DNA from 2 places in the Micromonospora sp. NPDC047465 genome. Region 1 is predicted to be linked to the other one. Evidence: riboswitches for the same ligand, from Rfam matches in the RefSeq annotation. Region 1 holds a riboswitch; the other holds the start of a gene.
What was found. Region 1 has a riboswitch for ZMP and ZTP ahead of ABZ793_RS26525 (tetrahydrofolate dehydrogenase/cyclohydrolase catalytic domain-containing protein). Riboswitches for the same ligand answer to the same signal wherever they lie in the genome.
Positions count from the first base shown of each region.

Region 2: it holds a riboswitch for ZMP and ZTP, as region 1 does, so the genes downstream of both, ABZ793_RS27035 (glycine hydroxymethyltransferase) here and ABZ793_RS26525 (tetrahydrofolate dehydrogenase/cyclohydrolase catalytic domain-containing protein) in region 1, are expected to answer to the same signal.

Region 1 is NZ_JBEYTP010000036.1:46,339-53,944, forward strand. It holds gene ABZ793_RS26490 (VWA domain-containing protein) at 1-932, opposite strand, end outside; gene ABZ793_RS26495 (GNAT family N-acetyltransferase) at 1,198-1,974, opposite strand; gene ABZ793_RS26500 (helix-turn-helix domain-containing protein) at 2,040-2,396, opposite strand; gene ABZ793_RS26505 (malonic semialdehyde reductase) at 2,498-3,109, shown strand; gene ABZ793_RS26510 (TSUP family transporter) at 3,206-3,982, opposite strand; gene ABZ793_RS26515 (hypothetical protein) at 4,090-4,293, opposite strand; gene ABZ793_RS26520 (endonuclease/exonuclease/phosphatase family protein) at 4,640-5,419, shown strand; ZMP/ZTP riboswitch at 5,435-5,519, shown strand; gene ABZ793_RS26525 (tetrahydrofolate dehydrogenase/cyclohydrolase catalytic domain-containing protein) at 5,534-6,400, shown strand; gene ABZ793_RS26530 (hypothetical protein) at 6,723-7,606, opposite strand, start outside.
Region 2 is NZ_JBEYTP010000038.1:10,839-18,444, reverse strand. It holds gene ABZ793_RS27055 (NAD(P)H-hydrate dehydratase) at 1-853, shown strand, start outside; gene ABZ793_RS27050 (S8 family serine peptidase) at 1,001-2,488, shown strand; gene ABZ793_RS27045 (hemerythrin domain-containing protein) at 2,602-3,102, shown strand; gene ABZ793_RS27040 (metallophosphoesterase) at 3,145-3,996, opposite strand; ZMP/ZTP riboswitch at 4,126-4,215, shown strand; gene ABZ793_RS27035 (glycine hydroxymethyltransferase) at 4,233-5,672, shown strand; gene araB (ribulokinase) at 5,768-7,438, opposite strand.

The DNA.
Region 1 (7,606 bases):
AGGAAGTCCACCGTGCAGGTCAGCTCGGCGCCCTGCGCGGCGTCCGCCGCCACCGTGATCGTCTCGGCGAACGGCACGTCGGTGCCCGACTGCTGCGTCCGCGACGCCGCGTCGAAGCCCACCGACAGGCCCGCGTCGCACGACGTCACCGTCGGGGTGACCGTGACGTCCAGGTCCCGCAGGCCCGCCAGGATCGCGGCGGTCACCGTGTCGGGGGAGCTGCCCACCAGCTGCCCGCCGGTGGCCGACACCACCGCCGTGGCCTGCCCGGTCGCGTCCAGGCCGCCACCGCCGCCGCTGACGTTCACCGCCAGCAGCCGCGCCTCGTCGGCCTGCAACGCCGCCGTCGCCTGCGCCAGGGTGCGCCCGTTGCTCGGGTCGTGGCTCGGCGCGTCACCCACCAGCACCACGATCCGGCTGCTGCCCGACCGGTAGCCGATCGCCCCCTCGGACACCTCGACCAGCGCGTTCACCCACGCCTCCGGGGTGTCCCCGCCGCCGCCGGCGGCCAGCGCGTTCACCGCGTTCTGCAGGGCCGTCGCGTCGTCGGTCAGGTCCTGCCGCACCCGGAACAGCTCCGCGCCGTCCCCGGTGTCCCGGTAGGAGGCCACCGCGAACTGCGCCGACGGCTGCGCCGCGCGCACGTCGGTGATGACCTGCTGCAGGTTGGTCCGTACGTTGGCGATCGCCCCGCCCATGCTGCCGGTCGTGTCGACCAGCAGCACCACGTCGGGCTTCGGCGGGATCGGCGGGGTGGACACCACCTTGCTGACGCCGATCGACGTGCCGGGGTCGGCGTCGCGGTCCACGAGGGCCGGGTTCACCCCGGGCGCCGCCGCGGCGGGTGTCGCCAGCGCGGTCACCACCGCCGTGACGCCGGCGAGCAGGCTCACCGTCCGTGTTCGCCGCCAGGGCACTGCTGCTGTTGCCATGCGTCGCTCCTTCAGCTCCGCCGCGCGTCGCACGCGCGACCTCTGCCGGGAGACGCTAGGGCCGTCACGGGTCCCCGCCGGTCCGACACCAGCAGCGTCCAGCGTCGGGTTCCCGACCCCCCTGGACGACCGAACATGCAGGTGAAAGGCTTCTCACGTCGGCCCTCGGCCGGTCGTTCGGGCCGCGGCGCCGGACGGTCGCACCGCCGCGCCGGCCGGCGCGGGCGCCGGGCCGCGCGGCCGGGGATCGCCGGACGACCGGCCGTCACCGCCCGCGTGCGGTCAACGCGTACTCGCCGTAGTCGGCGACGCGGGTGAAGCCCAGGCGCTCGTAGAGCCGCACGGCCGGCCCGTTGTCCGCCTTCACGTTGAGCGTGACGTGCGTGACGGTGGTCAGCAGCCGCCCGCACAGCGCGGCCACCGCCGCCGCGGCCAGCCCGCGCCCCCGGGCCCGGGGATGGGTGGTCACGTTGCCCAGCGCCGCCACCCGGTACGCCGGCGAGAACACGTGCACCCCGGCGACGGCCACCACCTCGCCGCCCTCGCGGATGCCCACGTACTGGCCGGTGTCCAGCATCCGCGGGTCGAACCAGTTGCCCGGGTAGGCGTCCGCGTACAGCCGGTGCAGCGCCGGCAGGTCCGCGGCGTCCAGCACCACCCCGGCGGGCGGGGTCGCGGCCAGCCGGGCCGGGTCGGTCAGCGCCATCTTGTGGTGCGGGCCGGCCGGCTCCATCCGGTACGCCCCGGCCAGCGCCGGCTCCAGGCCGGGGGACAGGTGCGCCCACAGCCGGGCCGGCAGCACCGGCGCCAGCTCCCGCAGCAGCGCCGCCAGCTCCGCGACCCGCGGCGGCGCCGCGAACGCCAACAGGGTGGGCGGGTCGGCCCCGTGGTACAGCAACGCCACCTCCTCGCCCCGGCGGAACCAGGAGGTGTACGGCCAGAAGAAGTCGTCCAGGTCGCCCAGCTGGTAGGCGTGCAGCACCGGGTCGCGTCCCAGCAGCCCGGCGAGGACGGCCCGGTCGTGTTCGGCGCGTACCGGCATCCGCTGATGATCACACATCCGCTCGGGCGGCCCCGTGGCCGGTCCCGTGGGCGCGGTGGCGCGGGTCAGCAGCCCGTGGACGGCGCGGCGGGGAGGTTCTCGTCCGCCCAGCGGGCCAGCGCGTCGAGGGCCGGCACCAGCGCGGCGCCCCGCTCGGTCAGCTCGTAGCTCACCCCCAGCGGCGGGCCCTGCCGCACCGTCCGGCTGACCAGCCCGACCCGGACCAGCTCGCCCAGCCGGTCGGACAGGACGGACTCGCTGATCCCGGGCAGGGCGCGACCCAGCTCGGCGAACCCGGCCGGGCCGTCGGCGAGGGTGCCCAGGAGCATGCCGTTCCACCGTTTGCCGAGGAACGCGAAGGCCCGGGTGATGCCCCCGTGGCACGCCCGGCGCGCGCCGTCGACCTCCCGCTCGACCGTCATGGTCCCAGGATACGGCGGGGACCGACAGAACCAGGGACTACTAAAAAGCTAGCTGCTACTGTCGTCGTAGCCAACTAGTCCGTTGCATGGAGATGCCCCCGATGACCGACGTCTTTTCGCCCCTGATCACCCTGGACCCCGAGGCCCAGGCACAGCTGTTCACCGACGCCCGGACCGCCAACGCCTTCACCGACGAACCCGTCACCGACGAGCAGCTCCAGGCGATCTTCGAACTCGCCAAGTTCCCGCCCACCGCCGTCAACGCCCAGCCCCTGCGCATCCTCTTCGTCGGCCCGGGCGAGGCCCGCACGCGCCTGGTCGCCCACATGAGCGAGGGCAACCAGGCCAAGACCAGCACCGCGCCCATGGTCGCCGTGCTCGCCGCCGACACCGACTTCCACGAGTTCATCCCGCAGGTGTTCCCGATCCGGCCGCAGCTGCGCGACGACCTCGCCGGCAACCCCGAGTCCCGCGAGCAGATGGCCCGCTTCAACGCCACCCTGCAGATCGGCTACTTCCTGCTCGCCGTCCGCGCCGCCGGCCTCGCCGCCGGCCCCATGGGCGGATTCGACGCCGCCGGCGTCGACCGGGAATTCTTCACCGACTCCACCTGGAAGAGCCTGCTCGTGGTCAACATCGGCCGGCCCGCCGAGAACGCCTGGTTCCCGCGCCTGCCCCGCCTCGGCTACACCGACGTCGTCCGGCACGCCTGACACCACCCACCGGCGCCGAGGCCGGCCGTAGCGCCCGGGGAAGCGGCCAGTCCGCGGAAACCGGCACCGGGGCCGGCCTCGCACCCGGGGAAGCGGTCAGGTCGACGCCACCCACTGGTCGTAGCCGAGCTTGCCCACCAGCGCCAGCACCACCACCAACAACACGATCCGCACGAAGCCGGAGCCGCGCCGCAGCGCCATCCGCGCCCCGAGCGCGGCTCCGGCGATGTTGCACACCGCCATCGCCGCACCCAGCAGCCACCACACGTGCCCGGTCGCCGCGAACACCACCAACGCCCCCAGGTTCGTGCCCGCGTTCACGATCTTCGCCATCGCCGAACCGTGCACGAAGTCCGCACCCACCAACGCGGTGAACGCCAACACCAGGAACGTCCCCGTGCCCGGCCCGATCAACCCGTCGTACAGGGCGATCCCCACACCCGCCACCGCGACCACCGTGGCCACCCGCCACCGCGTCCGCCGCTCCGGCTGCGCCACCACCCCCAACCGGGGCCGCAGCACCACGAACACCGCCACCGACACCAGCACCGCCAACACCACCGGCCGGTACGCCGACGCCGGCACCGCCCCCGCCAGAGCCGCACCCAACCCGGCGCAACACACCGCCAACCCCGCCGACGGCCCCGCCACCGCCCAATCGATCTTCGTACGCCGCGCGTACGTCACCGCCGCCGTCGTCGTACCCGCGATCGCCGCCAGCTTGTTCGTCCCCAACGCCGACGCCACCGGCATCCCCGGCGCCGCCACCAACAACGCCGGCAACAGCAACAGCCCCCCACCCCCCACCACGGCATCGACCCAACCGGCCATGGCGGCCGCAGCGAGCAGGGTGGTCAGCGACAGGGGGTCCACGGGCCGCCATTCTTCCCACCGCCGACCGCCCCACGAGACCCCTTGTGGCCAGCCTCACCAGCAGCCACGGCACAAAGAGCCCGAGCCCCGGCCGTGACGGGCAAGGCTCAGGCCAGCATGTTCTCGATGAGGTCGGCGGCGCGCGGGGTGCCGCCCTCGGCCTGCGCGCCGACGCGTAGCAGTGCCGAACGGCGGGCGACCTGCGCGTCGGTGACCAGGTCGTTCAGGGCCGCCCGTAGAGCCTCGGCGGTGGCCTCGGGGGTGTCGATACGGCGCGCCACGCCCAGTTCCACGAGCCGGTCGGCGTTCATGCGGCCGGAGCAGCACCACCCGCGGCTGCTCAGGCATCGGATGGAGGACCGTCGGGTCGGCAGGCACAGGCACGGACTCCCATCGGTTACGGGTCCGTGTCCGCTCCATGATCGCGGCACCACGCCGTCCCAGGACATCGATTTGCGCCGCGGCGTCACGCCGCAACTCGGCCCATCCGCCAGAAACTCGACCGGCACCCCGGACCCACCGGCCCGCACCACCGTCACCGACCCCGCCGCCGACGCAACCACACACCCACCGCACCCAACGCCACGAACAGCACCACCGAACACCACAGCACCTTCAACACCCGGCAACACTCCCACGGCCACGTAGGGTGCAAACGTGCGCCTGGCCACCTTCAACCTGCTGCACGGCCGGTCCCTCACCGACGGCCTCGTCGACCCCGACCGGCTCACCGCCGCCGTCACCGCCCTCGACGCCGACGTCCTCGCCCTGCAGGAAGTCGACCGCGACCAGAGCCGCAGCGGCAAACTCGACCTCACCGCCATCGCCGCCCGCGCCCTCGGCGCCGACGAACACCGCTTCGCCGCCGCCGTCGTCGGCACCCCCGGCGAACAGTTCCGCCCCCTGCGCCACGACGACGACGGACACGGCGAACCCTGCTACGGCGTCGGCCTCGTCACCCGCCACCGCGTCCGCAGCTGGCAGGTCACCCGCCTGCGCCCCGCCCCCGTACGCTCACCCGTCTACGTCCCCGGACCCGGCGGCGGACTCACCCTCCTGCACGACGAACCCCGCGTCGTCCTCGCCGCCGTCCTCGACACCCCACACGGCCCCCTCACCGTCGCCGCCACCCACCTGTCCTTCGTCCCCGGCTGGAACGCCCACCAACTCCGCCAGACCATCCGCGCCCTACGCACCCTGCCCGCGCCCCGCATCCTCCTCGGCGACCTGAACCTCCCCGCCGGCCCCGCCCGACTCCTCACCGGCTGGCGCCCCCTGGGCCGCCGCCCCACCTACCCCGCCGGGCAACCCCGCGTGCAACTCGACCACATCCTCGCCGACCGCCACGCCATCGACCGGCTCCCGCCCGTCACCGCCGTACACACCCCCCTGTCCGCCATCTCCGACCACCGCCCCCTCCTGGTCGACCTCGGCTGACCACCTGTGGCAAGCTGAACCCGACGCGACTGGCGGCCAGGGGATGGCAACAACCATCGGGGAGCTCCACGAGCAGAGGTCGACCGCCTGGGCCTCCGCTGACAGAGGAGCACCATGCCCACCGCCCGACTCCTGCCCGGCGCCCCCGTCGCCGAGCGCATCCTCACCGACGTCGCCGCCGGCGTCACCGCCCTACGCGCCGCCGGCATCACCCCCAGCCTCGCCACCATCCTCGTCGGCGACGACGACGCCAGCGCCGGCTACATCCGCATCAAACAGCGCCAGGCCGCCGAACTCGGCTTCGACTCACCCCACGTCCACCTGCCCGCCACCGCCACCCAGGCCGACCTGCACCGCGCCATCGCCGACTTCAACACCGCACCCGACGTCCACGGCCTGCTCATCCAACACCCCATCCCCGGCCACCTCGACTACGACCGGGCCCTGCAGACCATGGACCCCGACCTCGACGTCGACGGCATGCACCCGCTCAACATGGGACGACTCGCCCTCGGCCTGCCCGGCCCGCTGCCCTGCACCCCCGCCGGCATCGAAGCCCTGCTCGCCTTCCACGACATCCCCGTCGCCGGCCGCGACGTCGTCATCCTCGGCCGCGGCGCCACCCTCGGCCGCCCCCTCGCCCTGCTGCTCACCCAGAAACGCCCCACCGCCAACGCCGCCGTCACCGTCGTCCACACCGGCGTCCCCGACTGGGCCACCCACACCCGCCGCGCCGACATCCTCATCGCCGCCGCCGGCGTCCCCGGCATCATCCAGCCCGAACACGTCCGCCCCGGCGCCACCGTCATCGGCGGCGGCGTCCGCTACGAAGGACGCCGCCTACTGCCCGACGTCGACGAGACCTGCGCCGACGTCGCCGGCGCCATCACCCCCCGCGTCGGGGGAGTAGGCCCCACCACCGTCGCCATGCTCTTCCGTAACGCCCTCGACGCCGCCCGCCGCGCCACCGGCCACCTCTGACACCGTCCGACCCGGCGGCGAACGCCCTCGCCGCCGGGCCCGACACGACGGACCCCGGGTGGACCGGCCGCCGTGACCCCGGTCCACCCCGACCACCCTCGGGCCGCACCCGGCGCCGGCACCCCGGTTCCCGGATCAGAGCGCCGGGGGAGCGGGAACTCGTCCCGCTCCACGCAGGCCCCGCACACCAGCTCGGTGACCCCGCCGACCCCCGCTCCGCCCCGCACTGAGCCTGCTCGCCACCACCGAGGGCGGCGACCAACCCCGCCCCGGCCAGGACGACCGACACCGCAGCGCCACCCGCTGACCCGCCGCGAGGCGCTCACCGGCCCACGATCTGCTCCACCGTCGCCCACCACCCCGGCAGGAACGCCAACACCTCGTCCGCCCGCCGCCGCCGATCCGCCGCCGACGACACCCCCAGATCCGCCACCGCCGCCTCGAACGCCGGCGCCAACTCCACCCCCCGCTCCGGCGCGTCCACCGCCAGCACCGCATGACACCGCGCGTACGTCGCCACGATCCAGAACATCGCCTCCCGGTGCCGCCCTGCCGCCACCAACGCCGCACTGCCGTCCACCGCCACCACCCGCGCCGCCGGCGTGATGTCCGCACTGAAGAAGAACCGCGTCCGCGCCACCTCCGCCGCCACGTCGAACGTGCGCGCCAACCCCGCCAGATGCCCCGCCACGCGGCCCGCCGACACCCCACCACCGTCCAACAGGTTCAGCATTGCCCCATACCGGTCCACCAGGCCGTACGCCGCCAACACCTCCCGCGCCACCACGTACCGCCGCCGCACCGTCGGCTCCACCAACCCCGCCACCAGCGGCAACACCGCCGTCAACGACGTCGGGAACAACCACCCCGTCACCTGCTCGTGCAACGCCCCCGAGTCGCCCACGCCCCGCAACCCGGCCTCGATCCGCGCCCGCACCCCCGCACACCGCCGCCGCGCCCACACCGCGTCGGCGAACCCCGCCGACACCCGCGCCCGCAACCACGCCAGCCGCCCCGTCGGATCCAACAGCACCCCGTCGCCCCGGAAACACCCCGCGAACACGAACGAGCCCAACACGTCCTCCGGCGACCCCAGGTCCTCCCACGTCACGAACGTGACCTCCAGCAGCACCCCACCCCAGCGGAACTTCCCCAATTTCTCCGCCGGCTCCGACCGCACCACCAGCACGTCCACGTCCGACCACG
Region 2 (7,606 bases), on a different contig from region 1:
CACGCTCGTGATCACCCCCAAGCTGCTACGGGACTGGGCGCTGCCGGTGCCGACCGGGGGCAAGGAGGCCCGGGGCACGGTGCTGGTGGTCGGCGGCTCCCGGTTCACCCCCGGGGCGGTGCTGCTCGCCGGCGTGGCCGCGCTGCGGGCCGGGGCCGGGGTGCTCCAGCTCGCCGCCGCCGAGTCCACCGCCGCCGCGCTGAGCATCCAGGTGCCCGAGGCGCTGGTGGTGGGCCTGCCCGAGACCGCCGACGGCGCGGTAGCGGGCGGGCCCGGCGAGTTGCTGGGTGACCTGGTGGCCGAGGCGGACGTGGTCGCCCTCGGCCCCGGCCTGAAGGACATCGACGAGACGGCGGCGCTGCTGCGCCTGGTGCTCGACGCGGCCGCCCGGGAGACGGCGCTGGTGCTCGACGCGTACGCCCTGGGTGCGCTCAGCCATGCCCCGGACCTGCTGGTCGGGTCCGGACGGCCGGTGGTGCTCACCCCCAACCTCACCGAGGCGCGGCACCTGCTGGGCCGGGACCCCGGCGACGACCTGGACGCCGAGGCCATCGAGTTGGCCGGCCGGTACGACGCCGTGGTCTCGCTCTACGGCCACGTCTCCACACCCGACGGGCGGAGCTGGCGGGAGGAGAGCGGCGACGCGGGGCTCGGCACGTCCGGCAGCGGGGACGTCCGCGCCGGACTGCTGGCCGGGCTGCTGTCCCGGGGCGCCGAGCCGGCGCAGGCCGCGTGCTGGGCGGCGTTCGCCCACGCGGTGAGCGGCCAGCGGCTGGTGCCACGGTTCGGCCGGATCGGGTTCCTCGCCCGGGAGCTGCTCGACGAGATTCCCCACACCCTCGCCACCGTCTGACACCTCCTTGTCTGACCGAACGGCTGTGTGTAACGCCACACGCGGCTCCTACGCTGGTGGGTCGGAGGAGGGCATCCCCGCCCGCCTCCCGCCGGCCGCTCCCCGCCAGGGGGCGTGCCCGGCTGGAAACATCCCCTGGGAGTCTGTGTGAAGAACCTCCGTCGCAAGACACTGGCTGCCGCGTCCGCCGTGACGCTCGGTGTCGGCCTCGCCGTCGCCGGCGGGGTGGCCCCGGCGGCGTCGGCCGCCGGCCCGGACACCACGTTCCTGGTGCTCGCCCCGCAGGGCGCGAAGACCGACAAGGCGGCTGCCCGCGTGGCCGCCGCCAAGGGCACCGTGGTGGCCAGCTACGACCAGATCGGCGTGCTCGTCGTCCGGTCGACCAACCCCGACTTCGTCACGGACGTGGCGGGCGCGGGCGTCGACTCGGTGGCGTCCACCGCCGGCCTGGGCACCGCCCTCGACGAGGGCGAGACCATCGAGGTCTCCGCGGCCGAGGCGGCGAACACCACCGCCGACCCGACCAAGGAACCCATGTTCGGTCAGCAGTGGGACATGCCGATGATCGACGTCCCGCAGGCCCACGCCGTCAACGCCGGCAGCGCCAGCGTGGTGGTGGGCGTGCTGGACAGCGGCATCTCCTCCAGCCACCCCGATCTGGCCAGCCAGATCGCGAAGGACAAGAGCACGTCCTGCATCGGTGGGGTCTCCGACACCACCGAGTCCGCCTGGAACCCGACCAACTCCGACCACGGCACCCACGTGGCCGGCACCATCGCCGCCGCCGTCAACGGCGTCGGCGTGACCGGTGTGGCGCCGGGCGTCAAGGTGGCCGCCGTCAAGGTGGTCAACAACGACGGCTACATCTTCCCGGAGGCTGCGGTCTGCGGGTTCATGTGGGCCGCCGAGCAGGGCATGCAGCTGACCAACAACAGCTACTACATCGACCCGTGGGAGCTCAACTGCCGCAACGACGCACGCCAGCGTCCGGTGTGGAAGGCCGTCCAGCGGGCGATCCGTTACTCGCAGAGCAAGGGCGTGCTGCACGTGGCGTCCGCGGGTAACTCGAACTTCGACCTCGCCCACAAGATCACCGACGAGGGCAGCCCGAACAACGGGACGCCGGAGGTCCGCGAGGACCTCACCAACGCCTGCCTCGACCTGCCGGCCGAGGCGCCGGGTGTGGTGACGGTGTCGGCGGTCGGCCCGACCGGGGAGAAGAGCTACTACTCCTCGTACGGCCAGGGCACGGTCGACGTGACGGCGCCGGGTGGCGACACCCGCTTCCGTACCCAGGGTGTCCGCTCGACTCTCGCCGACGCCATCCTGTCCACCACCTACAACACCGCCACGAAGACCAATGGCTGGGGTTACAAGCAGGGCACCTCGATGTCCTCGCCGCACGCGACCGGCGTGGCCGCCCTGGCCCTGTCGGCGCACCCGGGCATGACCCCCGGCCAGCTGTCGACCTTCCTGGGCAACACCGCCGAGGCGATCTCCTGCCCCGCCGGTGTCTACAACCCGGTACCGCTGATGGCGGCCGGCCCGAACGCCTACGACGCCACCTGCTCCGGCGGGCAGCGCAACGGCTTCTACGGCGCCGGCATGGTCAACGCGTACAACGTGGTGAAGTAGCAGCACGGCACGACCCGTGGTGGGGCCCGGCGGTGATCCGCCGGGCCCCACCCGTTTTCGCTGCTCACGGCCGGGGTACGGGAGGGGCGTCCGACGAGCCGAGGAGGTCAACGGTGTCCACCGATGCCATCGTCCTGTTGAAAGAGGACCACAAGGAGATGCGCCGTCTGTTCAAGGCGTTCCAGGATGCCGAGGAGGGACCGGCCGCGCGGCGGCAGAAGCTGGTGAGCCAGATCCTGGAGGCCCTCACGGTGCACACCTACCTGGAGAACGAGGTGATGTACCCGGAGGTCCGCAAGCTCCTGCCCGACCTGGAGGACGACATCCTCGAGTCGTACGAGGAGCACCACGTCGCCGACGTGCTCTGCGCCGAACTGTTCGCCATGGACGCCGACGACGAGCGCTTCAACGCCAAGACCACGGTGCTGATCGAGAACGTCCTGCACCACGTCGAGGAGGAGGAGCAGGAGTGGTTCCCGAAGGTGCGCGAGGCGCTCGGCCGTAAGCAGCTCCAGGAGATCGGCGAACGGATGATCGAGCTGCGCGCGGACGCGCCGCGCAAGCCGACCGACCCGAAGGCGATCAAGAAGTCGCTGGACGCCGTGACGGCCTGAGCCGACCGCCTCCGACGGGCCCCGGTGCGCCGGGGCCCGTCGTCACGCCGGGGGCGGGGGCAGGATCCGCCGCAGCGCCGGCGGTACGGCCCGGGACCGCCACTCCCTCGGGTAGCCCACCGACACCTCCTCGAACCGCACCCCGTCGTGCCAGGTGGTGCGGGGGATGTGCAGGTGGCCGTAGACCACCGCGGCGGCGTCGAAGCGCAGGTGCCAGTCGGCGGTGGCCTCGGTGCCGCACCACTGGGCGAAGATCGGATAGCGCAGGATCCGGGTCGGCTCGCGCAGCAGCGGCCAGTGGTTGACCAGCACGGTCGGCAGCCCCGGCTCCCGCGCGGCGAGCCGGCGGGCGGTCTCGGCGACCCGGGCGGCGGACCACGCCGACCGGCTCGGGTACGGGTCGGGGTGCAGCAGGAACTCGTCGGTGCAGACGATCCCCGTCCGGTACGCCTCGGCCAGCGCCGCCTCCGGGGTGTCGAACCCCTCCGGGCGCCAGCTGTGGTCGTAGAGCAGGAACAGCGGCGCCACCAGCACCGGCCCGCCCGGCCCCCGCCACACCGGGTACGGATCCTCGGGGGTCAGCACGCCGAGGCGCCGGCACAGGTCGACGAGGTGCTGGTAGCGCGCCACCCCGCGCAGCGCCACCGGGTCGGCCGGCGGGGTCCACAGCTCGTGGTTGCCCGGCGCCCAGACCACCCGCGCGAAGCGGTCGCCGAGCAGCCCGAGGGCCCACTCGACGTCGGCCACGGTGTCGCCGACGTCCCCGGCGACGATCAGCCAGTCGTCCGGCGACCCCGGGCGCAGCCGCTCCACCACCGCCCGGTTGCCCGGGTGCCCCACGTGCAGGTCGCTGATGGCGAGCAGGCTGCCGCCCCCGCCGTCCTCCCCTGCCATGACCGTGATCCTATGCGCGGCCGGGGACGACCGCGAACCGCGCGGGCCGCGCGCCGGTCGATGCACCACAGCACAGGTGCGGCGGTCCCCAGGTGGGCCGGGGCGTGCCCGGGCGACCCGGTAGGATCGGCGGTGGGCCGTGACTGGCGCGTGGGGATGGAGAACCATCGGGAAGCGGTCCCGTCATGAGGACGCATGCCGAGCGCCTGGGCCTTCCGCACGTCACTGGAGGTCGCATGTCGTCGCCGAACGCCGAATCCACCGCCTTCCGCAGCGCCCTCGAGGTGATCCGCGCCGTCGAGCCGCGGGTGGCCGACGCCATCGGCGCCGAGCTCGCCGACCAGCGCGAGTCGCTCAAGCTCATCGCCAGTGAGAACTACGCCTCCCCGGCCACCCTGCTGGCCATGGGCAACTGGTTCAGCGACAAGTACGCCGAGGGCACCGTCGGCCGCCGCTTCTACGCCGGCTGCCAGAACGTGGACACCGTCGAGGCGCTCGCCGCCGAGCACGCCCGGGAGCTGTTCGGCGCGGCCCACGCGTACGTGCAGCCGCACTCCGGCATCGACGCCAACCTGGTCGCGTTCTGGGCGATCCTGGCCGACCGGGTGGAGTCCCCGGCGCTGAGGAAGGCCCAGGTGCGGCAGGTCAACGACCTCACCGAGGCCGACTGGTTCGCGCTGCGCCGGGAGCTGGGCAACCAGCGGATGCTCGGCATGTCCCTGGACGCCGGCGGCCACCTCACCCACGGTTTCCGCCCGAACATCTCCGGCAAGATGTTCGACCAGCGCAGCTACGGCACCGACCCGGCCACCGGGCTGGTCGACTACGACAAGGTCGCCGAGGCGGCCCGCGAGTTCAAGCCGCTGATCCTGGTCGCCGGCTACTCGGCGTACCCCCGGAAGGTCAACTTCCGGATCATGCGGGAGATCGCCGACTCGGTCGGCGCCACCTTCATGGTCGACATGGCGCACTTCGCCGGCCTGGTCGCCGGCAAGGTCTTCACCGGCGACTTCGACCCGGTGCCGCACGCGCACATCGTCACCACCACCACGCACAAGTCGCTGCGCGGCCCGCGCGGCGGCATGGTGCTCTGCCAGCCCGAGCTGGCCGACCAGGTCGACCGGGGCTGCCCGATGGTGCTCGGCGGCCCGCTGCCGCACGTGATGGCCGCCAAGGCCGTCGCCCTGGCCGAGGCCCGCCGCCCCGACTTCGCCGACTACGCCCAGCGGATCGTCGCCAACGCCCAGGCCCTCGCCGAGGGGCTGCTGCGCCGGGGCGGCAAGCTGGTCACCGGCGGCACCGACAACCACCTGGTGCTCATCGACGTCACCGGCTACGGGCTGACCGGCCGGCAGGCCGAGCAGGCCCTGCTCGACTCGGGCATCGTCACCAACCGCAACTCCGTCCCGCAGGACCCGAACGGCGCCTGGTACACCTCCGGCATCCGCATCGGCACCCCGGCGCTGACCACCCGGGGGCTGGGCCCGGCGCAGATGGACGAGACGGCCGAGCTGATCCACACCGTGCTCAGCCAGACCCGGCCGGGCGCGAACCCGGACGGCACCCCGTCGAAGGCCAAGTACATCCTCGACCCGGCCGTCGCCGACCGGGTCGGCAAGCAGGCCAGCGACCTGCTCACGGGCTTCCCGCTCTACCCGGCCGTCGACCTCGGCTGATCCGGGCGCCCGCCCCGACGCCCCCGCCCGGCCCCGCCGCGCGGGGGCGTCCCCGTTCCGCCCTCGGCCCCGTCCGGCGGTGCGTGGCGGGAGCGTCAGGGGCGGTGGGTGCGGTGGCGGCGGGCGCGGAGGCGGTGCAGGACGTCGGTGCCGCCCCGGCCGAAGTGGTCGTGCAGCGCGCGGTAGTCCGCGTACAGCTCGTCGTAGGCGGCCGCCCGGGCCGGGTCGGGGTGCCAGGTCTCGCGGCGGGCGGCGCCCATCGCCGCCGAGGCGGCCGGCACGTCCGGGTACGCCCCGGCGGCGACCGCCGCGTGGATCGCCGCGCCCAGCGCCGCCGGGTGCGCGGAGTCGACCACGTGCAGCGGCCGGCCGATGACGTCGGCGTAGATCCGCAGCAGCAGCCGGTTGCGGGTCAGCCCGCCGGCCACGGTCAGCTCGTCGACGGCCACCCCGGCGGCGGTGAACGCGTCGACCACCGTCCGGGCGCCGAACGCGGTGGCCTCCAGCAGCGCCCGCCAGATCTCCTCCGGCCGGGTGGCCAGGGTCAGCCCCACCAGCACCCCGCTCAGCTCGTGGTCCATGAGCACCGACCGGTTGCCGCTGTGCCAGTCCAGCGCCAGCAGCCCGTGCCCGCCCACCGGCTGCTCGGCGGCGAGGGCGTCCAGCAGCTCGTACGGGCTCAGCGCGCGGCGGCGCGCCTCGTCCGCGTAGTCGGCCGGCAGGCCGGTGCGGACGTACCAGGCGAAGATGTCCCCGACGCCGCTCTGCCCCGCCTCGTAGCCCCAGGAACCGGTGGTGACGCCGCCGTCGACCACGCCGCAGACCCCGGGCACCTCGTGGTACGCCGCCGCGTTCATGATCAGGCAGGTGGAGGTGCCGAGGACGGCGAGCATCCGGCCCGGCTCGACCGCGCGGGCCGCCGCGGCGGTGACGTGCGCGTCGATGGACCCGACCGCGACGGCCGTGCCCACCGGCAGCCCGGTCCACCGGGCCGCCTCGGCGGTCAGCCCGCCCGCCCGGGCGCCCAGCGGCGCGAGCGGGCCGTCGATCCGGGGCAGCAGCCCGTCGAGGCGGGGGTGCACGGCGCGCAGGAACTCCGCCGACGGGTACCGCCCGTCCTGCCGCAGCCCCTTGAAGCCGGCGGCGGAGACGTTGCGCGTCTCCCGGCCGCAGAGCTGCCAGACAAGCCAGTCCGCGGCCTCGATGAAACGCTCCGCGCGGTCGAAGACCGCCGGGTCCTCCTCCAGCACCTCCAGCGCCTTGGCGAGCTGCCACTCGGCGGAGACCCGGCCGCCGTAGCGGGGCAGCCAGGTCTCGCCGCGCGCGGCGGCGACGTCGTTGATCCGGGCGGCCTGCCGCTGGGCCGCGTGGTGCCGCCACAGCTTCGGGTACGCGTGCGGCCGGCCGGCCAGCTCGGGCAGCTCGCAGAGCGGGGTGCCGTCGGCGCGGGTGGGCAGCATCGTGCAGGAGGTGGCGTCGACGCCGATGCCGCCAACGTCCCCGGGGCGTACGCCGGCGGCCCGCAGCGCGGCGGGCACCGCGACCCGGAGCACCTCGCGGTGGTCGTCGGGGTGCTGCAACGCCCAGTCCGGCGGCAGCGGCGTCCCGTCGGGCAGCCGCTGCGTGATCACCCCGTGCCGGTACGCGTGCACGGCCTCGCCGCGCACGACGCCGTCGGCGACGTCCACCACGACCGCCCGGCCGGAGAGGGTGCCGAAGTCGACCCCGACGACGTGCCGGGGCACCCCGGCTGCCGGCTGCGTCACCGCTCCTCCTCCCGCCGCGCCGCTCCGGCGCCCGGGCGGGGCGGCCGGTCAGCGGCGGCGGGAGGCAACGCTACCGCAGTCGTTGATCTCGACACATCGATACGCGCGGTCTCGGCACCCCCTCCGCACACGCACGGATGAGGAGCCGACAGACACGCGAGAGCCCGG